One region of the Robertmurraya mesotrionivorans genome, then DNA from elsewhere that is predicted to be linked to it. Evidence: predicted binding sites of a transcription regulator. Region 1 holds the regulator's gene; each other region holds the start of a gene.
The links. The regulator Rex, encoded in region 1, represses fermentation and respiration genes when NADH is low (regulators of the CRP and FNR family bind a similar motif). The targets are predictions, from matches to a motif close to TTGTGAAATATTTCACAA.
Positions count from the first base shown of each region.

Region 2: ACRX5O_RS17400 (DoxX family membrane protein) is a predicted target of Rex. The motif match lies at 2,567-2,584, and genes of this name have one in related genera.
Region 3: ACRX5O_RS14390 (AtpZ/AtpI family protein) is a predicted target of Rex. The motif match lies at 4,861-4,878, and genes of this name have one in related genera.
Region 4: ACRX5O_RS12775 (TIGR04053 family radical SAM/SPASM domain-containing protein) is a predicted target of Rex. The motif match lies at 4,573-4,590, and genes of this name have one in related genera.

Region 1 is NZ_JBPCCH010000016.1:5,203-11,123, reverse strand. Features, by position in the region: gene groL (chaperonin GroEL) at 1-1,534, opposite strand, end outside; gene groES (co-chaperone GroES) at 1,609-1,893, opposite strand; gene ACRX5O_RS19215 (CPBP family intramembrane glutamic endopeptidase) at 2,195-2,929, shown strand; gene ACRX5O_RS19210 (YdiK family protein) at 2,926-3,138, shown strand; gene ACRX5O_RS19205 (redox-sensing transcriptional repressor Rex) at 3,166-3,825, opposite strand; gene moaC (cyclic pyranopterin monophosphate synthase MoaC) at 3,853-4,347, opposite strand; gene ACRX5O_RS19195 (ABC-F family ATP-binding cassette domain-containing protein) at 4,487-5,921, shown strand, end outside.
Region 2 is NZ_JBPCCH010000012.1:37,696-43,616, reverse strand. Features, by position in the region: gene plsY (glycerol-3-phosphate 1-O-acyltransferase PlsY) at 1-54, shown strand, start outside; gene putP (sodium/proline symporter PutP) at 268-1,752, shown strand; gene ACRX5O_RS17405 (DoxX family protein) at 2,009-2,518, shown strand; gene ACRX5O_RS17400 (DoxX family membrane protein) at 2,667-3,179, shown strand; gene gatB (Asp-tRNA(Asn)/Glu-tRNA(Gln) amidotransferase subunit GatB) at 3,227-4,654, opposite strand; gene gatA (Asp-tRNA(Asn)/Glu-tRNA(Gln) amidotransferase subunit GatA) at 4,666-5,921, opposite strand, start outside.
Region 3 is NZ_JBPCCH010000008.1:115,985-121,905, forward strand. Features, by position in the region: gene ACRX5O_RS14355 (F0F1 ATP synthase subunit gamma) at 1-286, opposite strand, end outside; gene atpA (F0F1 ATP synthase subunit alpha) at 364-1,872, opposite strand; gene ACRX5O_RS14365 (F0F1 ATP synthase subunit delta) at 1,897-2,433, opposite strand; gene ACRX5O_RS14370 (F0F1 ATP synthase subunit B) at 2,430-2,951, opposite strand; gene atpE (F0F1 ATP synthase subunit C) at 3,082-3,294, opposite strand; gene atpB (F0F1 ATP synthase subunit A) at 3,365-4,075, opposite strand; gene ACRX5O_RS14385 (ATP synthase subunit I) at 4,097-4,471, opposite strand; gene ACRX5O_RS14390 (AtpZ/AtpI family protein) at 4,471-4,698, opposite strand; gene ACRX5O_RS14395 (S8 family serine peptidase) at 4,975-5,921, opposite strand, start outside.
Region 4 is NZ_JBPCCH010000007.1:734-6,654, forward strand. Features, by position in the region: gene ACRX5O_RS12735 (DegV family protein) at 1-490, opposite strand, end outside; gene ACRX5O_RS12740 (YitT family protein) at 618-1,448, shown strand; gene ACRX5O_RS12745 (Gmad2 immunoglobulin-like domain-containing protein) at 1,466-1,837, shown strand; gene ACRX5O_RS12750 (DUF3813 domain-containing protein) at 1,872-2,051, opposite strand; gene ACRX5O_RS12755 (hypothetical protein) at 2,051-2,203, opposite strand; gene ACRX5O_RS12760 (Cof-type HAD-IIB family hydrolase) at 2,322-3,140, opposite strand; gene ACRX5O_RS12765 (alpha/beta fold hydrolase) at 3,318-4,124, shown strand; gene ACRX5O_RS12770 (metal-sulfur cluster assembly factor) at 4,197-4,505, shown strand; gene ACRX5O_RS12775 (TIGR04053 family radical SAM/SPASM domain-containing protein) at 4,665-5,783, shown strand; gene ACRX5O_RS12780 (Crp/Fnr family transcriptional regulator) at 5,816-5,921, opposite strand, start outside.

The DNA.
Region 1 (5,921 bases):
AGAACATTGCTGCAACAGATCCAGCGTTTTGAAGAGCTGAACGAGTTACTTTAGTTGGGTCAACGATACCAGCTTCGATCATGTTTACCCACTCGCCAGTAGCTGCGTTGAAACCTGTTCCCACTTCTTCACGCTTTAGGCGCTCAACGATAACAGATCCTTCAAGACCTGCATTGTGTGCGATTGTACGAACTGGCTCTTCCATCGCACGTAGAACGATGTTCACACCTGTTTTCTCGTCACCAGTAACCTCTAGAGCAGCAACTTTGTTGTATACGTTAAGTAGGGCAACACCACCACCAGAAACGATACCTTCTTCAACAGCTGCACGAGTTGAGTTCAATGCGTCTTCAATACGAAGCTTGCGCTCTTTTAATTCTGTTTCAGTAGCAGCTCCAACTTTAACAACTGCTACACCGCCAGCTAACTTAGCTAAGCGCTCTTGTAATTTTTCGCGGTCAAATTCAGAAGTTGTTTCTTCCATTTGCGCACGGATTTGGTTTACACGACCTGCGATTTGTGCAGAGTCTCCAGCACCTTCAACGATTGTTGTATTTTCTTTTGTTACAACAACTTTAGAAGCGCGACCTAGAGATTGGATCGTTGCAGACTTAAGGTCACGACCTAGCTCTTCTGTGATCACTTCTCCACCTGTTAAGATCGCGATGTCTTCAAGCATAGCTTTACGACGGTCACCGAAACCAGGAGCTTTAACAGCTACTGCATTGAATGTTCCACGAAGCTTGTTAACTACTAATGTAGCTAATGCTTCACCTTCTACATCCTCAGCAACAAGTAATAATGGCTTACCTTGTTGTACAACTTGCTCTAAAACAGGAAGGATTTCTTGAATGCTTCCAATTTTCTTATCAGTAATTAAGATAAATGGATTGTCTAAAATAGCTTCCATTTTATCAGAGTCAGTTACCATGTATGGAGACGCATATCCACGATCGAATTGCATACCTTCTACTACATCAAGCTCAGTAGTGAAGCCTTTTGATTCTTCGATTGTGATAACGCCGTCGTTACCAACGCGTTCCATTGCTTCAGCGATTAATTGCCCTACTTCATCATCAGCCGAAGAAATAGCCGCAACTTGAGCGATAGAAGCTTTGTTTTCGATTGGCTTTGAAATCGCACGTAGCTCTTCAACCGCTACTGCTACAGCCTTATCCATCCCTTTACGGATACCCATTGGGTTAGCTCCAGCTGTTACGTTCTTTAAGCCTTCACGAATCATCGCTTGTGCAAGAACAGTTGCAGTTGTCGTACCGTCACCAGCAACATCATTTGTTTTGCTAGCTACTTCAGCAACAAGCTTAGCACCCATGTTTTCGAATGCATCTTCAAGTTCGATTTCTTTTGCAATTGTTACACCATCGTTTGTAATAAGTGGTGAACCGAATTTCTTTTCAAGAACCACGTTACGTCCCTTTGGTCCTAATGTTACTTTTACAGCATTTGCAAGTGCATCTACCCCACGAAGCATCGAGCGACGTGCGTCTTCACTAAACTTAATTTCTTTAGCCATTGTAAAATACCCTCCTCGAGTTTTTTCAATCTATTCTGTCTTCGTTTAGTTTTTAAATTATGAAAGTTCTACTCTTATCCAAGAATAGCTAGAATATCGTTTTCACGTAGAATTAAGTACTCTTTTCCTTGGTACTTAACTTCTGTGCCAGCGTATTTTGAGAAGATAATGCGGTCGTCCACAGAAACTTCAAGAGCTACACGCTCACCGCTTTCAAGTACGCGGCCAGTGCCGACAGCAACTACTTTGCCTTCTTGAGGCTTCTCTTTAGCAGAGTCTGGTAGTACAATACCGCTTGCCGTTTTTTCTTCCGTTTCAACTAGCTCAATTACAATGCGATCACCTAGTGGCTTTAACAAGTGAAACAACCTCCTCAAATATATGTAAGATTTAATTATTAGCACTCACTTAACTAGAGTGCTAACACAACTATTATATTAATGAATCTCTTCATTTTTTGCAAGCGAGAAACCGCTTTTTTTTATAATTTTTTTGTAAAAGTCCTCCCATAACTTGTTAATTATACAACCTTACTAAGTATGTACTTTTCCACCTATTCTATCCATATAATGCTAAAATACGGACAATAATTCTTCTTATTTGATACAACCTGATGTTTACGAGTAGAATAACTATATTGGATTGAAAAGGAGACTTGTTTTGAAACGTGAATATTGGATTATATTAATTGCTTATATTGCTATGCAGCTTTCAAGCTTTATTGGTGTCCCTATAACCTCTCTCGTACTAGAAATGATTGGTTTTGAAACAAACTCTCAAGGGTTTGCAGGTGTCACTTGGCTTGTTATCAGCTTTTCGATCACACTTGTCATTGTCCTGCTGTTGTTGCGTGAAGAGATGGTAAACGCAAATGAAGTAAGAAACGGAGCAAGCTTAGGTCGGTCGATCCTCTGGTCCATCACAGGTGTCTTTCTTGCCCTATTTGCCCAAGCCTTTGCTGCAAATATTGAACGTTGGATTGGTATTGAGGTAGGATCTGATAATACACAGCAGATTTTACGTATCATTGAATCTTTTCCTATTATGATTGTCGTTAGCTCGGTTATTGGTCCTATATTAGAAGAAATTGTCTTTCGTAAGATCATTTTTGGGGCTTTTTATAAGCGTTTTAACTTTTTCCTATCTGCCTTGCTTAGCTCCGTCATTTTTTCTTTTGCCCATATGGAGCCTGAGCACACCCTACTTTATTCCGCGATGGGATTCACCTTTGCGTATTTATACGTAAAAACCAATCGTATTCTCGTTCCGATCGTTGCTCACGTATCAATGAATACGTTCGTTGTTCTTGTGCAATCCGTATATAGGGAAGACTTAGAAAAATTAATCAAACAAGCAGAACAAATGCAAAGCTTTATTGGAGGATTCTTCTTATGAGACAGTCACCTTTATTCTCAGGTATTATATACATCATCTTAGGTGCTCTGTTCACAGTGTTTGCGATACAGGACTTACAGCAAAATGGAGAGTGGGGCTTTTTTACCTACCTGCTAGTCTTGCTAGCTACATTTGATATTGGTTCAGGCATTCGGATGATTCTTTTACATTTTAAAATCAAAGAGATGAAGAAACAGCAAAAGAAATAGCCGCTCCAATAAGGGGCGGCTTGTTGTTTATTCCTCTACCATTTCTTCATCCACTGAATAGTGCTTTAAAAAGTACACAAGTGACTGTAACTCAATAGCGAGATCAATATGATGAACCCTGATCGATGATGGAACCGTTAATCGGGCCGGTGTAAAGTTTAAAATTCCTCTCACCGTTCCTTGAACCATTCGATCGGTAATGGATTGTGCAACCGTTGCTGGAACGGTTAATATCGCTACTTGAATATCTTCTCTTTCAATAACCTCTTCTAAATCATCCATATGATAGACAGGCACTTCTCCAATTTTTGTGCCTACCTTTTCTTCTACTACGTCAAATGCAACAGCAATTTTTGTATTATTATTTTTTAAGAAATTATAATTTAAAAAGGCTGTCCCTAAATTCCCCACCCCGATTAACGCTACCTTCGTTAACTCATCTTGGTCGAGTGTTTTACGGAAAAAGGATAATAGATAGTTTACATTGTAACCGTATCCCTTTTTGCCTAACGCTCCAAAGTATGAAAAATCTCTTCGGATCGTTGCAGAATCGACCTTCACCGCCTCACTTAGTTCAGCCGATGAAACTCGTTGCTTTCCTGATGAGTGTAAACTATTTAAAAAGCGATAATACAATGGTAGTCTTTTCGCCGTTGCTTGTGGGATTTTCATGGATTCATTACTCATCGTTCTTCCCCTACCTTCTATCTTTAACTAATATAGTTTCTCTTCTCTTTTAAAGTCACCGTTTTTACCACCCGTTTTTTCAACAAGGTATGTTTTCCCGATAACCATTCCTTTATCTACTGCTTTACACATATCATAAACGGTAAGCGCACAAACAGAAGCGGCTGTTAACGCTTCCATTTCTACACCCGTATTCCCTTTTGTCTTTACACTAGCAGAAATATGTAGAGTATGGCAATGGTTATCTGATTCCCAATCAAAAGAAATATCGACACCGGTAAGTGGAATAGGATGACACATTGGAATAATATCCCATGTTTTTTTACTAGCCATAACCGCTGCAACCTGTGCCACTGCTAGCACATCACCTTTTTTCATTTGGTTATGTGTGATACGATCATATATCTCTTGATTGACTGTGATACTAGAATGGGCAATGGCCGTCCGTACTGTTTCGGGCTTATCACTCACATCTACCATTTTCGCTCTGCCTTCTTTATTAAAATGAGTGAACTCTGACATCTATTATACACCTCTTTCAAAATCATACACTATTTTCCTCGTTCTGTATGAAAACATTGTAACATACTTCACAACTCATATCATTGCTCATCCGTATTGAATGCGATACACTAACCGTAGAAGTATAGAGGTGAAATCAATGATACTACTACAAGTGAACCAGCTTTCCAAGTCTTATGGAGCTGACCTTATTTTATCGAATATAAAACTAGAAGTTCAAACAAGAGACCGTATTGCCTTAGTAGGTCGAAATGGGGCTGGAAAATCTACTTTACTCAAGATTATTGCCGGCCATCTTTCCTATGAATCAGGAGATTTAATCAAACCCAAACATGTAACGATCGGGTATTTGGCTCAGAATACAGGTCTTGTCTCCGGATTATCCATTTGGGAAGAAATGCTTACCGTTTTTGAACATGTCATGAACCAAGAGAAAGAGCTTCGTAAGCTTGAGGAAAAAATGGCTGATCCTACCGTATTTGAAGATGCTGCTTTGTACGAGCGGACAATAAAAGAATATGACCATCTCCAAAATGAATTTAAGGAGAATGGGGGGTATCAGTACGAGTCTGATATACGCTCTGTCCTACATGGATTAAATTTCCACTCATTTGATTACTCTACGAAAATTGATAGCTTGAGTGGTGGCCAGAAAACTCGTTTAGCTCTTGCGAAGTTGTTATTAACGAAACCTGATATTCTTATATTGGACGAACCTACCAACCATCTAGATATTGATACTTTGTCTTGGCTAGAGCAATATCTTACTGGCTACACTGGTGCCATCTTAATTGTATCCCACGATCGCTACTTTTTAGACAAAGTGGTCAATCAAGTGTACGAAATCTCTAGGAATCAAATCAGCAAATTCTCAGGAAACTACAGTTCTTATCTTGAACAAAAAGCCGAAAACTACGAGCGTGATCTAAAGCAATACGAAAAACAGCAAGATGAAATAGCCAAGCTACAGGACTTTATTCAAAAGAATCTTGCTCGTGCATCGACCACAAAGCGGGCCCAAAGTAGAAGGAAGAAGCTTGAGAGAATGCAAGTAATGGACAAACCTCTTGGAGATGAGAAGTCCGCCTCCTTCGGGTTTGATATTGAAAAGCAAAGTGGTAATGAGGTGTTAAATGTTCATTCCCTATCAGTTGGCTATCATGATGAGCGAATAGCAGAAGGACTTTCCCTTAGAATTACTAGAGGCGATTCCGTTGCCTTAGTTGGACCGAATGGGATTGGAAAATCAACGTTGCTCAAAACCATCCAAGGAACGTTACAACCGTTAGAAGGACAAGTTCATTATGGGTCTAACGTTAGCATTGGCTATTATGATCAGGAACAGGCAGCTCTTACCTCGAACAAGCGAGTTTTAAATGAGCTTTGGGACGAATATCCTCTGAAAAGTGAAAAGGAAATCCGGACGGTGCTAGGGAATTTCTTGTTTACCGGCGACGATGTGTTAAAAACGGTATCCACCCTTAGCGGTGGGGAAAAGGCACGTCTAGCACTCGCTAAACTTATGATGCAAAAAGCGAATCTTCTTATACTAGATGAGCCTACCAACCATCTGG
Region 2 (5,921 bases), on a different contig from region 1:
ATTAATGATAAAAAGCTTAAGGATGATCGAATCCCTCCTAAACCTATAAAATGATGGCTAAAAAATTCAATCAAACGTTTGATTGAATTTTTTTAGTATATGTATTATTATTCAAAAAAATGATAGACTGATTTTTACGGATCGCAATTATGTTACCTATTTCACTATTTATTTCGGATAAAAAAATATAGTCACTTTTGTATAAAACTGATAGAATATTGCATATATTTATACAATTGTGTTCAAGAACAAAAGGGGGAAAGATGAATGTCCAATGAAATTTATCAAGGTATCTCCATTGCAATTTACATGGCTGGAATGCTCTTTATTGGTTGGTATTCTTACCGTAAAACTAGCAATCTTACAGATTATATGTTAGGTGGAAGATCATTAGGTCCTGCTGTTACAGCACTTAGTGCAGGGGCTGCTGATATGAGCGGCTGGCTTTTAATGGGATTGCCTGGTGCCATTTATGTAAACGGTATCGTAGATGCATGGATTGCCATCGGTCTTACCATCGGTGCTTATTTAAACTGGGTCCTAGTTGCTCCAAGACTTCGTTCCTATACTCAAGTTGCGAATGACTCCATCACCATACCTGGATACTTAGAAAATCGTTTCAAAGACAAAACCCTACTTCTTCGTATTGTTTCGGGTATTGTCATTCTCGTATTCTTTACATTCTATGTTTCTTCCGGAATGGTATCTGGAGGCGTATTCTTCCAAAGTTCCTTCGGGGTCAGCTACCATACTGGATTATTTATCGTCTCTGCTGTTGTTGTTGCCTATACGTTATTCGGTGGCTTCCTAGCCGTAAGTTACACCGACTTTATTCAAGGCCTTATGATGCTACTTGCTCTTATTTTCGTACCTATTGTTGGAGTAATGCAAACTGGGGGACCTGCTGAAACCTTTGAGACCGTCAAGCTTGTGAATCCACAATTTATGGATTTATTAAAAGGGGCTAGTTTGATCGGTGTTGTGTCTGCAATGGCGTGGGGATTAGGTTATTTTGGACAGCCACATATTATCGTACGCTTTATGGCCATTACTACCGTTAAAGAAGTGAAGAGTGCAAGACGTATTGGTATGACGTGGATGATTGTCTCTCTCATTGGTACGATATTTACAGCGATGATTGGGATTGCGTATTTTAAGAAAAATCCTGAGTTAACCCTTTCTAACCCTGAAGCCGTCTTTATTGAACTTGGACAATATTTGTTCCATCCTATCATTGCCGGTTTCTTACTTGCCGCTGTCTTAGCAGCGATTATGAGCACCATTTCATCTCAGCTCATTGTTACTTCAAGTGCTCTTATTGAAGATTTATACAAAGTACTATTAAAGAAAGAAGCGACCGACAAGCATTATGTCTTATTAGGGAGATTAGCCGTTTTGACAGTGGCTGTTATTGCCCTATTATTAGCTCTAGATCAAGACAATACGATTCTTTCACTCGTTGCATACGCTTGGGCAGGATTTGGTGCGTCCTTTGGTCCGGTCATTATCCTCAGTCTCTTCTGGAGAAAGATGACGAACTGGGGTGCCATTTCAGGTATTATTACGGGTGCCATTACGGTGATTCTTTGGAAACAAGCCGAAGGTGGAATTTTTGACTTATACGAAATAGTTCCTGGCTTCCTCCTCAATGCGATCGTTGCGATTATTGTCAGCATTCTTACATATAAACAAAACGATCAAATTGAAAAAGAATTTAATGAATCTATCGCGTTATTAAAAGAAGAGAAATAATGATTACTGAACAACTCATTCGACAGCGAATGGGTTGTTTTTTTGTCGGAAATACTCTTTTCCTGGGAAATACATACTTATTTCCACAAAACTTGTCTATTCATGTTGTTCATAAAAGTGACATAGTTCACACTTCAGTCAATAAGCTTTTAACAAACTGTGAACTTAACTGTAGCCCTATGTTTATTACTATGGTCACATCGTATATTATGAGTGTAATCATTAATTAAATCATTTTTGAAAGGCGGAATCATTTATGTTTAATCAATTTTTAAGAGAAAACAAGATTTCTGCAGCTCTTCTTACTTTATTACGTGTGTATCTCGGTTACGCTTGGATGACAGCAGGCTGGGGCAAAATAACTGGCGGGTTTGACGCCACTGGATTCTTAAAAGGTTCTATTGCAAACCCTGTCGCTGGTCCAGATGGAATTGTGTATAGCTGGTATGTATCTTTCCTTGAAGGTGTGGCACTACCGAACGTGGATCTATTTAATTTCCTTGTACCTTGGGGCGAGTTTTTAGTCGGTTTAGGATTAATTCTTGGTTGCTTTACAACTGCTGCTATGTTCTTTGGTCTAGTCATGAACTTCTCTTTCATGCTAGCTGGTACCGTATCTCATAACCCTACAGACATTCTAATGGGTGTGGTTATTCTTACTGCCGGATTCAATGCAGGACGTTATGGTTTAGACTATTGGGTTGTTCCTTTCCTTCGTAAAACATTTATTAAGAAGGATGCAAACATTCTTCCGAACAAGGCTTAAGTCAAAAATGGACATTGTTAACAATTCGTTCAAAAGATTTTAACCAATTTGTGAACTGTTTCACAAAACTGTTCTTTTCACTATCACAACATTGTATATTATGAGTGTAATCATTCATTTAAATCCATTTTGAAAGGCGGAATCATTTATGTTTAATCAATTTTTAAGAGAAAACAAGATTTCTGCAGCGCTTCTTACTCTATTACGTGTGTATCTCGGTTATGCTTGGATGACAGCAGGCTGGGGCAAAATAACTGGTGGTGGTTTTGATGCTGCTGGATTCTTAAAAGGTTCTATTGCAAACCCTGTCGCTGGTCCAGATGGAATTGTTTATAGCTGGTATGTATCTTTCCTTGAAGGTGTGGCACTACCGAACGTGGATCTATTTAACTTCCTTGTACCTTGGGGTGAATTTCTAGTAGGTTTAGGATTAATTCTTGGTTGCTTTACAACTGCTGCTATGTTCTTTGGTCTAGTCATGAACTTCTCTTTCATGCTTGCAGGTACTGTATCTCATAACCCTACAGACATTCTAATGGGTGTGATTATTCTAACTGCCGGATTCAATGCAGGACGTTATGGCTTAGACTATTGGGTTGTTCCTTTCCTTCGCAAAACTGTTTTCAAAAAAGGGGCAGACCTTCTCCAACAAAAAGCCTAACTATAAAGAGATTCCCTTGCTACTTCTAAGCAAGGGAATCTTTTTTATTAGCGTTTTCTTATTTCATGTTGTAATAGTTTGTTTACTAGTGGTGGGTTTGCTTGGCCCTTTGTGGCTTTCATGATTTGACCAACAAGGAAACCAATCGCCTTTTCCTTACCATTTTTAAAATCATCAATGGATTGTGGATTGGCATCAAGAACTTCAGCAATTACTTTTAGTAGAGCACCTTCATCAGAAATTTGTACTAGACCTTGGTCTTTTACAATTTTCTCAGCACTTCCGCCTTTTTCAACAAGCTCTTTAAATACCTTCTTCGCAATTTTAGAAGAAATGGTTCCGTCGCTAATGAGCTTGATCATTCCAGCAAGACTTTCTGGTGTAAGAGCTACATCAGCAAGCTCCTTTTGCTCTGCATTCAAGTAGGCCGATAACTCACCCATGATCCAGTTGGAAGCTTGTTTCGGATCCGCTTCAGCAGCAACAGTTGCTTCAAAAAAGTCAGCTGTTTCCTTTACAACCGTTAAAACAGCCGCATCGTACGCTGGTAATCCCCACTCTTCGGTATAACGCTTCTGTCTTGAATCTGGAAGCTCAGGAATTTCTGCAGAAATGCGGGCCTTCCATTCCTCATCAATATACAAATCCGTTAAATCTGGTTCAGGGAAGTAACGATAATCTTCAGAACCTTCTTTTACCCTCATTAATAAAGTGGTATTGGTTGCCTCGTCATAACGACGTGTTTCCTGCTGAATACTTCCTCCAGCTCGAACCACTTCTTCCTGACGCTTCGCTTCATATTCGATTCCTTTGCGAACAAAGTTAAATGAATTTAAGTTCTTCAACTCGGTTTTTGTCCCAAATTCCTCTTGTCCCACTGGACGAATCGAAATATTGGCATCACAACGTAAGGAGCCTTCCTCCATCTTACAATCAGATACTCCTGTATATTGAATAATCGATTTTAATTTTTCTAAATAAGCATATGCTTCATTCGCTGTACGAATATCCGGCTCTGATACAATCTCAATAAGAGGTGTTCCCTGACGATTGTAGTCACATAGAGAGTATCCATTTTCATGATTCAGCTTCCCAGCATCCTCTTCTAAATGAATTCTTGTGATGCCGATTTTCTTCTTATATCCATCTACTTCAATTTCAATATAGCCATGTTCACCAATTGGCTGATCAAATTGAGAAATTTGATATGCCTTCGGGTTGTCTGGATAAAAGTAATTTTTTCTATCAAACTTCGTATGGGTTGCGACGTTACAGTTTAAGGCCATACAAGCCTTCATCCCGTAGTCAACAACCTTTTTATTTAATACCGGCAAAACACCTGGATATCCAAGGTCAATCACCGTTGTATTTGTATTAGGTTCCGCACCAAAATGGTTGGGACTTGCAGAGAAGATTTTTGATTCTGTTTTTAACTCTACATGGACTTCAAGTCCAATTACCGTTTCGAATTCCATTCTTATCCCCCTTACAGACCTGGCTTTTGCTTGTGGAAGTCTGTCGCCTGCTCAAATGCATGAGCTACACGGTAGACAGTTGCTTCGTCAAAGTGCTTACCGATAATTTGTAAACCTAATGGCAGTCCTTGATCAAAACCACATGGCACAGAAATTCCAGGTACCCCAGCAAGATTTACTGGAATGGTTAAAATATCATTAGCATACATCGTTAGTGGGTCACTTGTCTTTTCACCAATTTTAAAAGCAGGTGTTGGTGTTGTTGGTCCAACAATGACATCATACTTCGCAAATACATCCTCAAAATCCTTTTTAATCAATGTACGTGCCTTTTGTGCTTTCTTATAATACGCATCATAATAGCCTGAGCTTAAAGCAAAGGTCCCAAGCATAATTCTGCGTTTCACTTCATCTCCAAAGCCCTCAGCTCTTGAGTTTTTATACAGATCCATTAAGTTGTCCGAATTCGGAGAACGATAGCCATATCTAACTCCGTCAAAGCGTGCTAGGTTAGCAGAAGCTTCGGAAGAACTTAGTAGGTAATACGTTGAAAGAGCATACTTTGAGTGAGGCAATGAAACTTCCTCCCAAGTGGCTCCTAGCTTTTCAAGGGTTGCTAACGCCTGCATGACAGATTCGCGAACCTCTGGATTTACACCTTCTCCAAGATATTCCTTAGGAACTCCGATTTTTAACCCTTTTACTTCACCTGTTAAGGCGTTCACATACGATGGAACTTCAACATTGGCAGACGTTGAATCCATTGGATCCACACCAGCAATGGCCTGTAATACGTATGCGTTGTCTTCAACGGTTCTAGTAATCGGGCCAATCTGGTCTAGTGAAGAAGCAAAAGCAATTAACCCAAATCGAGATACTCGTCCATACGTAGGCTTTAAACCAACCACTCCACAAAAACTAGCAGGTTGACGAATAGATCCACCTGTATCGGAACCTAGTGAAAACGGAACCTCACCGGCTGCTACGGCTGCTGCTGAACCACCTGAAGATCCTCCAGGAACGGTTTCAATATTCCATGGGTTTTTCGTCTTTTTAAACCCAGAGTTTTCCGTTGACGATCCCATGGCAAACTCGTCCATATTTAGTTTCCCAATCGTAATGGTTTCAGCTTCCTGAAGCTTTCTCACAACTGTTGCATCATAGATTGGATCAAAGTTATGTAGAATTTGGCTTGCTGCTGTTGTACGTAAATCCTTTGTTACAATATTGTCTTTAACCCCAACTGGCATACCGAATAGCAAACCTT
Region 3 (5,921 bases), on a different contig from region 1:
GAACGTTACTGTTGTATGCACCCGCAAGACCACGGTCAGAAGAAATGACTACATACCCAGTCTTTTTTACCGGACGGCTTGTAAGCAATGGGTTTTGCACGCCCTTACTTCCTTGTGCGATCGAAGCAGTAACCTCTTGAATCTTCGTCATGTAAGGAACGAATGCTTTCGCGTTCATTTCCGCACGATTCATCTTTGCAGCAGATACCATTTGCATGGCTTTTGTAATTTGGCTCGTCTTCTTCGTCGAAGTAATACGAGATTTTATATCGCGTAATGATGCCACAGATTCTCACCACCTTGTTTTCAAAGTGAAACACTTGGGAAAGAGGAAGAACCGGTCTTCCTCTTCCCATTCATTAATTACTCGCTAATAGCAAACGTCTTTTTGAAGTCGTTAATTGCAGAAACTAATACATCGTCAGCCGGAAGGTCTTTTGTTGTTACGATTTGGTCAAGCACGTCCTTGCGGTTGTGGTCTAACCAAGATAAGAACTCACCTTCGAAACGCTGGATATCCGTTACCGGAATATCATCTAAATGACCTCTAGTTAATGCGTAAAGAATCATTACTTGCTTCTCTACTTTTAACGGCTTGTTAAGATCTTGCTTAAGAACTTCAACTGTACGAGCACCACGGTTAAGTTTTGCTTGCGTTGCTTTATCTAAGTCAGATCCGAACTGAGCAAATGCTTCTAGCTCACGGTATGAAGCAAGGTCAAGACGCAGTGTACCTGCAACCTTTTTCATCGCTTTGATTTGGGCAGAGCCCCCTACACGTGATACAGAAAGACCTGCGTTGATCGCTGGACGTACACCAGAGAAGAATAGGTCAGATTGTAAGAAGATTTGTCCGTCCGTAATCGAAATTACGTTTGTTGGAATATAAGCAGATACGTCACCTGCTTGAGTTTCGATGAATGGAAGAGCTGTGATTGAACCAGCACCCTTTGCATCGCTAAGCTTTGCAGCACGCTCTAATAGACGGCTGTGTAGGTAGAATACATCCCCTGGATATGCTTCACGACCTGGAGGACGACGTAGTAATAGTGATAATTCACGGTAAGCTGCAGCTTGCTTAGAAAGATCATCGTATACTACTAGTACGTGCTTGCCATTGTACATGAATTCTTCACCCATTGTTACACCAGCATAAGGAGCTAAGTATAATAATGGAGCTGGTTGAGATGCAGAAGCTGTTACAACGATTGTGTACTCTAATGCACCCATTTTACGAAGGGTTTCAACTGCGTTACGAACCGTTGATTCCTTTTGTCCGATGGCTACATAGATACATACCATGTTCTGATCCTTTTGGTTAAGGATTGTATCGATAGCAACAGATGTTTTACCTGTTTGACGGTCTCCGATGATTAACTCACGTTGACCACGACCGATTGGCACAAGTGCGTCAATCGCTTTAATACCCGTTTGAAGTGGCTCGTGTACAGATTTACGATCCATAACACCAGGTGCTCCAGCTTCAATTGGACGAGATTTTGTTGTTTGAATTGGACCCATACCGTCAACCGGTTGTCCAAGAGGGTTTACCACGCGGCCAATTAGCTCTTCACCAACTGGAACCTCCATGATACGTCCTGTACGACGAACCTCGTCACCTTCACGAATATCAGTGAAAGGTCCAAGGATGATAATACCAACGTTATTTTCTTCTAGGTTTTGCGCCATACCCATAACGCCGTTCGAAAATTCAACTAGCTCACCTGACATTACATTGTCAAGACCATGAGCACGAGCAATTCCGTCACCAATTTGGATAACAGTACCTACATCACTCACTTGAATTTCCGACTGATAGTTTTCGATTTGCTGTTTTATCAGCGCACTAATTTCTTCAGCATTGATGCTCATGAGTTTCACCCCTATCTACGAATCTTAGCCTAACAATTGACGTTCCAAGCGCTCCAGCTTTCCGCGCAAGCTACCGTCGAAAATTCGGTTTCCGATTCGAAGCTTGATGCCGCCGAGCAGATTGGTATCAACAATATTTTCAATACGGAGAGATTGCTTCCCAACTTTAGCTGCAAAAGAAGCAGATAATGCTTGTTGCTCAGCTTCTGTTAGCGGACGAGTGGAGTACACTTTCGCCTCAGCAATTCCTCTTTCATCATTTGCGAATTCAATAAAATAATCAGCTACTGCTTCAATGTAGTCTTCACGATGACGATCAATTAAGATCATTAACGTATTTAGAACGTACACGCTAGCACCAGAGAATGCCTGTTTAATAATCTCCTTTTTCTTCTCATTCGTAAGCTTAGGAGACTTCAAGACAACACCTAGGTCGCCGTTATTTTTTACTACATTTTTAACTACACGCATTTCATTTTCCATTTGGTCAAGAAGTTGATGCTCTTTTGCTAGTCGAAAAAGAGCTAACGCATAGCGCTTCGCTACAGTCGAGTTGCTCATCGCCCTTCTCCTGCCTCTTGGATATATTCATTGATTAGCTTCTCTTGATCTGCAGCTGAAAGTTCTTTTTCAATCACTTTAGAAGCAATAAGTACAGATAATGAAGCGACTTGTTCACGAATAGCAGCAACCGCTTGGTCTTTTTGCTGTTCGATTTCAAGCTTAGCAGATTCCTTCAGACGGTCTGCTTCCGCACGCGCTAACGCAATAATTTCTTCACGCTGTACATCGCCTTGCTTTTTCGCATTTTCAATTAATCCTTGAGCTTCTGTACGAGCTTCTTTTAAAAGCGTACGTTGCTCTTCTAGTAATTGCTTTGCTTCACCGCGGCTTTGTTCAGCAGCATTAATTTCTCCAGCAATATGCTCTTCACGTTGTTTCATGATGCCCATTAACGGACCCCATGCAAACTTCTTAAGTAATGCTAACAAGATGATAAATGTTACTAATTGGAATAGAATATCCCCTTCGTTAAAGCCACCACCAGCTGCACCTAATACTAGACTGCTTGTTAACACCCTTGCTCACTCCCTTCAAGAGTCGTACACTTACATTTCTATCGTTACAAATGTTAATAGATGAACATAAAGGAATGGCGAAGCTGCACGTAATATGTTCTTCGCCATTGTTTTGTTAAAAAACCGTATATTAGCCGCCGATAACCATGAACGCGATAACTACGCCGATGATCGGAACCGCTTCTACTAACGCTACCCCGATGAACATAGTTGTTTGAAGCATACCACGAGCTTCTGGTTGACGAGCGATACCCTCAACTGTTTTAGATACGATAAGACCGTTACCAATACCTGCACCTAGTGCCGCTAAACCAATTGCAATTGCTGCTGCTAAAAGACCCATTATAAAGTTCCTCCTTAAAATGTATAAGCTAATTTTTTTATTTTTTGTTCATTAAATGAACGGGTATATATTAATGGTCATGACTCACTTTGTGTGCCAAGTATACCATTGTTAACATGGTGAAGATAAACGCCTGAATCGCGCCGACAAAGATTGAGAACCCTTGCCAAGCAAGCATTGGAATGACCGCAGCGAGATGGCCGCCGACTCCAGTTGCTAGACTTCCTGCTAGTAACGTTAGAAGGATTTCCCCTGCATATATGTTACCGTAAAGACGAAGCCCGAGTGTTAAGGTGTTTGCAAACTCTTCAATAAGTTTCAGCGGGAACAAGAACCACATTGGTCGAACGAAATCGCGACCGTATTCTTTTACTCCCTTCAGCTTTACACCATAATAGTGAGAAAGCCCAACGACCATTGTTGCTAACGTCAGTGTGATCACTGGATCAGCTGTTGGTGATTTCCACCAAAGTGTATGGTCATACGTAATTCCAAATGGAAGTCCAAGCATATTACATACGAATATATACATAATTAAAGTAATACCCAGTATGTGGAATCTCCCACCGTCTTTCCAATCCATCGTACTATTAATGATTCCTTTGACGAAATCCATTACCCATTCGAAGAAGTTTTGTATCCCCGTAGGTTTCATAGCCAATGAACGAGTGGAAAGCACTGCGATGATAAAGACAATCGCACTTGCAATTGTTATCATCAGTACATTTGATAAGTTAAAGGTTAGGCCCATAAAGTCATATAAAGGAGCTTCATGATGCACAGTATTCACCTCTCTTCCCCGCTATTTATGTGAATGAAATGCTTGAAGAAAAAAATCTATCATAATAACCACATATGAGGTCATTAATCCAATAATTACGCTATAAAGATGGAGCTTGTCAGGATATTCAAGGGCGATCATCACCGCTAAAACAGCCGTCGCCATTCTTGAAAACATGCCGAGGGAACGGACCTTTTCGCCTTTTGCTATCGCATCGCCGAATTTAATAGTCCTTCTGGCCAATAACCACAAATTAAAAAGGCTTAAGCTCGTACCTAAAATAAGCCCTAAAAAAATAGTTTGATATGAGGTGAATCCCCACCCTAGCACGTATAAAGCTAGTAAGAAGAATATGTACTTTCGTTGCCGGATGTAGATCAGTTGTATTTCGGGCATCACTTATTATCTCCTGAAAAGAAATGTTGAATTAGTCTGATCATGGCATATACGCCAGCGGCTAATCCGAGGAGTAGTCCGATGATTAAAAAGAGCGGCTCGGTGTCCAGTGAACGGTCAAGCCATCTTCCAGCAAAAATGCCGATTAATACGGAGCCTACCAACTGCGAAAGAATCCCCGACATTAACGCCATTGCTTGATATGGACGACGGTTTTTTTGATTCATTTCAGGCACGTCCTTTTAAAGAGACTTGTAGATAGAAGAATGTTTTCACTATGGACTTGCCGGTTTAGGAAAGCTATATTTATACAGTACCCATGTTGAAAACCCTATCATTAATACCCTTTGTAAGCATACAATAGGCACTTGTCAATGTCAATTAGTTTGGAGTGAAAAAGTTCACAATTCAAACAATAGAATTTATCGTTCACATTATGTTCAAAAAGTTTTTTATTTTCCTATTGCAAATGGAGCGAGTGTCGTTCTCGCTCCCTGTTTTCCTTACCGCTCTTTCACTTTCGAGACTGCAATCCCCGTTTCAACCATATCTTCTTTTCCTGCTTTTTTCGCAAAAACCTTTGCTAAGTATAATCCATTTTCTGGTAGTTGGTCGGGCAGGATGTCCATCTTCAGCATTCCTCTCCCTACATTCCGTTTCCAATCTAAGAATTTGACGAACCGATACGTGTCTGGATCAAAGAGAGCAATTCCAAATTCATCTGCTCCACCCGGCAAATACACTTCGTAATGATACACACCCTGTTTATCTCCCGGACCAAATTCAAACCCCATAATACGCGGGTAGTTTGGTTCCTCTAAAACATATAGATATGGGACACTCACCTTTTGAGAGCCAGCCATGATGGTCAAATGACCTTCATGTATCTTCTTCGTAAGTTCATTTGGATCCACACTCATCGTAACGTTCACCGTTTTTTCTTTTCCCGCTTCTACAGAGAAAGAATGCGGCAGTTCGAACTGTATTCCATCCTTTTGATGAGGAACCTCGAATCTATAGGTCATTCGATGATCGCTTACATTTTTAAAAGTAAGCTGTTGTGTGTGCTCATGCTGCCTTTCTACTAACTTGAACTTCCCAAATTGCAAGGAAGCTGGCTTCACGAGCGTATCGGTTTGGATCGCTTCAGGAATTCTTATTCTTCCAGCACCTTGCTCGTACGTTTTATAAGGAACGTTTTTTCCATCAACAATAGGAATGGCCGTATTCATGAGAGCAGCCTTGATATCTTCCGGTCCCCAATCAGGATGAGCTTGTTTGATAAGAGCCGCGGCTCCAGCCACATGGGGAGCCGCCATACTTGTTCCTTGAAGGGCTAAGTACCCCCCAGGTATTGTGCTCTTTATCGCTACTCCAGGCGCTACCACATCTGGCTTAATCTCCCAAGTGGCAGTAACAGGTCCTCTCGAACTAAAGCTGGCAAGCAAAT
Region 4 (5,921 bases), on a different contig from region 1:
CAACAGAAAAGAGATGTTCCATATGCTTACATAGAAATGCTGAAGACTCAATGACTTGTTCCTTAGTAGCACCTTTTTTTAGGAGTTTCGCTGCCTCCATAACAACCAACCCACATCCAAGTGATGCACATTTTGAATCAATAATGGTCAAGTCAAGATCAGGATATTGTTCTTTCACTTGGTCACGTATCAGCACCGCTGTTGAATACGTTCCTGATAATTCAGAAGAAAAGGCTATGTATAGACCAGATTCGTTATTTATGGCTAGCTCGGTAAAGTGTTTTTCAAATACAGCTGGAGACACCTGAGATGTTTTGGGAAGGTCTCCGTTTCGAATGGAATCGTAAACTGTTTCGGGATTAATCGTTAGTAAATCTTCGAACTCCTGCTCCTTTACATGTACCTTTAACGGTAACATGGTTACATTATGTTCAGCAAAAAAGTTAAGCGGCAAATCGCTAGCAGAATCAGCCATTAATTTAATCGACATGCCTATCACACTCCAATAACTATGTAATCTTATCTTTAGTTTAAAGAAATTATAGGTGAATTACAATTAAATGCAGGGGAGTTTGCTCATAATAGGGAAAATAGAGTTTTTGAGGAGGGGAATGTCATTGATTTATCTGCATACGAAAAAAATAATCATTGTGACCATCGGAGCGATATTAAATGCAGTGGCAATGAATTTTTTCTTAATCCCGGCTAATGTATACTCCAGTGGTTTCGTGGGAGTAGCACAGCTAATATCAAGTGTCTTTGGAAATTTCATGACAACTGGGGTTTGGTTATTTATTCTTAATCTTCCTGTGACCATTTTAGCTTGGAAAAAGGTAGGTCGATCGTTCACCATCTACAGTTTTATTAGTGTATTTCTAATGTCTTTTTTCTTAGAAATCGTCCCAATCATCAATGTTTCTAAAGATATTTTACTAAATGCGGTTTTTGGAGGAGTTATTGCAGCTATTGGAACAGGGATTACCTTAAAGTGGGGAGCGTCTACAGGAGGAATGGATATAGTCGCGATGGTTTTATCGAGAATGAAGGATAAGCCTGTTGGAACCTATTTCTTTATTTTAAATGGAGCAATCATTGTAACCGCAGGTTTTTTATATGGATGGGAAAAGGCCTTATACACGCTAGTCACTTTATATGTTTCTACAAGGGTGATAGATACCATTCACACTCGTCATGAAAAGCTGACAGCCATGATTATAACTAAAAAGTCGGATGAAATGAAACAAGCCATTCATTCAAAGCTTGTTCGAGGGATTACAACTGTACCTGCAAAGGGTGCATTTACAAACGAAAATAAAGAAATGCTAATAACAGTCATTACTCGTTATGAATTATTTGATCTCGAACGAATCATTAAGTCAGTTGATCCCAATGCCTTTACTAATATTGTTCAAACAGCAGGGATCTTTGGTTTCTTTCGAAAAGAATAACTACAGGAGGGAAAATCATGAAAAAATTGCTTTTTATGCTCACCATCATATTTATGCTCATTCCAACAATTGGATATGCAAAAGAAGAATCTGCTTTTAAAAATATTATCGTAGATGGGGGGAGTGGAAATTACAAAGTACGAGGGGATGCTCATATTGGGAAAAATTATTTTTATTATTCCGTAGAAGACGGACATACCCAATTTATCGAAGAAACAAAAATTCAAACAGGAAAAGCCTTCGGTGACGCATATCCTTTTGTTATTACAGTCTCGATCCCAAAGGAGAAACTTCCGAAAAATGGCACCTTAATTATGAATTTGTATACGAAATCCGAAAAGGGTGAAATTCAACAATCACACCCAGTAGTTCTAGAGGTGTTTGAATAAAAAGGAAGGCTGACTTACTCGTCAGCCTTCCTTTTTATATTTCTAGCTCGTTTTGCATTTCTCGCAGTTGCGCTTGTTCAGCTACAGTGGAGTTAGCATATGCAGAAGATAAAGCATTTTTGGCTCTTGCAATCGCTTCATACTGGCCGCTGCCCGATGCGTTTTTGGCGAGGTCAACTGCTTTTCTGGCTTCGATAAATAGTCTGTTTCCCATTATATACCACCAAGTGATGATTCTTTCACATTAGCCATCTTTTGTGCTTCTGCCTCTGCATACGTTGTGTGATATGGGATACGATCGTCATGCTTGGATACTGCATCTACACCTTGTTGTACAAAGCGTTTTGATTTATTGCGTTTACCCATTGCAAATCCCTCCATATCCGAGCTATTTTGAAGTAACAGGCTTGCTACCTCAAGAGTTAGTATGCTCACTAATTTGCTCGCTTACTAGAAGAAAAAATGGGAGGGTTTGTATATATTGTTACAATGCTTTTAAGTTTAAATAATCATTTAAGTAGATAGCAATTCCATCTTCCTCGTTAGTAAGTGTAACCTCATTAGCAAGGTTTTTTAGTTGCTCAATGCCATTGCCCATTGCAACTCCCCGACCAGCATACTCAATCATTTCAAAATCATTATCCTCATCCCCAAACGCAATAATTCTTTCCTTTGGAATATGTAGGAATTCGGATACCTTTTTTAGGCCAACCGCTTTGTTCAAACCTGATTTCACAATTTCTATTACATGCCATGGATCAGCCCAACGACGATGATCAATCACCTCTGCATGAACAGCGGATAAATGCTTTCGGATTTCCTGCACCTGCTCTTCTTCTGTGTGTATGAGCATACTAGTTGGTGATTCTTTTAAGAATCTTCGTAAATCACCTGTTGTAATATTCGGTTTTCCTAAACCGAATATATCTAGAAGTTTTTCATCATGATAATGAAAATACACATCGTCAATGACTTCAGCAATAATATTATGAAAGGAAAAAGAGTCCAGTGCCTCAACAATATCCTTTGCCACTTCTATATCTAAAGGGGTATGATATGCTCCCCACTGGTTGGAACGGGGATGGTGAATAAATGCACCGTTAAAATTTACAATTGGAGTCGTAAGGTTTAATTCATGGTAATACATTTCACTTGAACGGAATGGCCTTCCCGTAGCAATCATAATTTCATGTCCTTGTTCTCTGGCGCTATTAAGGACTTTTTTCGTTTTTTCAGAAATGGTCTTATCGTCTTTTAATAAAGTACCATCAAGGTCTAAAGCAATTAAATGTTTTTCTCTCATGTCTATCCCTCGATTCATGACGTAGTAGGTTAAGTGTAAACCTTTAGGAAAATACTTGTCCACATGATACACTAAAATATAGAAATTCTTAATAAATAAATGTTGTACATATTCTTATGTTAACAATATTGCTTCCCTTCTGTAAAAAAATTCAACTTATTATTGGAGGTTTTCTTTGTGATTTCTGTTGAAAATAAACAAATAGGGGAGATTCCATTATTACATTTGGCTCGTGCGAACCTTTTTGATAAGAAGCTCCCTCTCGTGATTTTTATCCATGGGTTTATGAGTGCGAAGGAACATAATTTGCATTATGCCTATTTACTGGCTGAAAAAGGGTTTCGTGTGTTACTACCTGACTGTCTATATCATGGGGAGAGACAGACGGAAGAAACTAGTTCCCATTTGCAGTTTTATTTTTGGGAAATTGTTTTACAAACCATTTCAGAACTAAATGATTTGAAGAAGCACTTTGAAGATAGCGGGTTGATTGACTCTGAAAAGATTGGTGTTGTTGGAACATCAATGGGAGGAATTGTTACTCTAGGTGCATTAACAAACTATCCATGGATTCATACTGCTGTTAGTCTAATGGGTATGCCTTATTATGAAAAGTTTGCTAAAGCGCAAATTACAGAGCTAAAAAATCAAGGAAAAGAACTGCCAATTGAGCAGTCAGCTATTGATGAATTAATTGATCGTCTTCGTGAAAAGGATTTAAGCCTCCAACCGGAAAAATTAATGGGAAGACCACTTTTATTTTGGCATGGAAAAAGGGACAATGTTGTTCCGTATGCATATGCGTATGATTACTTCGAAAGCATTAAGAAACATTATCAACAAACCCCTCAGTTACTACAGTTTATAAGTGATGAAAAAGCGGATCATAAGGTCAGCAGAGATGGACTGTTAAAAACGGTTGAGTGGTTTGATAAGCATTTACTTTCATCAAGTATGATGTACGTCACTTCAGCAGAAAAATAATCATTATATTATAACTTATGTAAACCATTTTGTTATCATGTAAATAGAGTTGAACTTTAAGGAGTGATTATAATGGATCAAGATTTAAAAGATAGTATTATGGGGGCCTTGGAATTAGTTGTTGACCCAGAGCTTGGAATAGATATTGTGAACCTTGGCCTTGTTTATGATATTGAGATGGACGAAGAAGGCACAGCGACCATCACAATGACGTTAACTTCAATGGGTTGTCCTTTAGCAGGTGCTATTGTGGAAAATGTGAAAGAGGCTCTAAGTGATATTCCTGAAGTAAAAAAGACAGAAGTAAATATCGTCTGGAGCCCACCGTGGTCTAAAGAAAGAATGTCAAGATACGCAAAGATTGCGCTTGGAATTCGATAGGACGGAAGCTAACCGCTCGTGCGGTTAGCTTTTTTGTATAATAAAAAGTTACGCAAGAAATGTGATTGTGTGAGCTAGTTCACTTATTTCAGGAGAAGATCCCTATACAATAGACATATATGATTCATAAAAGTTGTGCTTTGTCAGGAGGTCCTCATTGTGATAGTCAGTCGAGACTTTAACAAAGATCCGTTTATTGTTATATGGGAGTTAACGAGAGCTTGTCAGCTAAAATGCCTTCACTGCCGTGCAGAAGCACAGTATAAAACAGATCCAAGGGAATTAACCTTTGAAGAAGGTAAAAAATTAATAGATGATATATATGAAATGAATAATCCTATGCTCGTATTTACAGGCGGAGATCCGCTTTTGAGAAAAGATGTTTTTGATATTGCCGAATATGCTGTGAAAAAAGGTGTGCGCGTATCAATGACACCAAGTGCCACACCAAATGTTACGAAAGAGTCAATCAAAAAAGCCAAGGAGGTAGGTCTTTCACGATGGGCCTTTAGTTTAGATGGTCCGACTGCTGAAATACATGACCATTTTCGTGGCACAGCAGGCTCATTTGACTTAACCATAGAAAGAATTCAGTACCTCCATGAACTTGAAATACCGATTCAAATCAACACGGTGATCTCTCGTTACAATTATGAATACCTTGACGAGATGGCTGCACTAGTTGAGAAGCTGCAATGTGTTTTGTGGAGTGTCTTTTTCTTAGTACCAACTGGTAGAGGGCAAGAAAAAGATATGATTTCTCCAGTAGAGCATGAAAAAGTATTTATCTGGCTTCAGGAGCTGAGCAAACGCGTACCTTTTGATATAAAAACAACAGCCGCTCAACATTATCGACGTGTGTTTATTCAGCAAAAAATGAAAGAAGAGAAGAAAAAGGAAAATATATCTTATTTGGATGCGTTAACTAGACAAGGCTTGACAGGAAGTATTGATGGATTAGGGAGAGCTCCCAAGGGGGTTAATGACGGAAATGGTTTTGTATTTATTTCTCATATCGGGGATGTGTACCCGAGTGGGCTGTTACCAATAAAAGCAGGGAATGTGCGGGAGCAGCCGTTAGCCGAGATTTACAGAGAATCTCCGATATTTAAAGATTTAAGGGACCCTGATAAATATAAAGGGAAGTGTGGCGTATGTGAGTTCAGATATGTGTGCGGAGGCTCACGCTCAAGAGCATATGCCATGACAGGAGATTACCTAGAAAGTGAACCATTTTGCGTTTATGTGCCAAAGGCTTTAAGATCAAAGAAAGCATAAAAATAAGAGTGCAGAAATCTCTGCACTCCAATTTATTCAATACTGCAATAAACCTTTGGACAATTTTCACAACCAATTTCGTCTCTTAAATATTGTAGATTATGAACGATGATTTTGCTCTTTTTTATAGATATAATT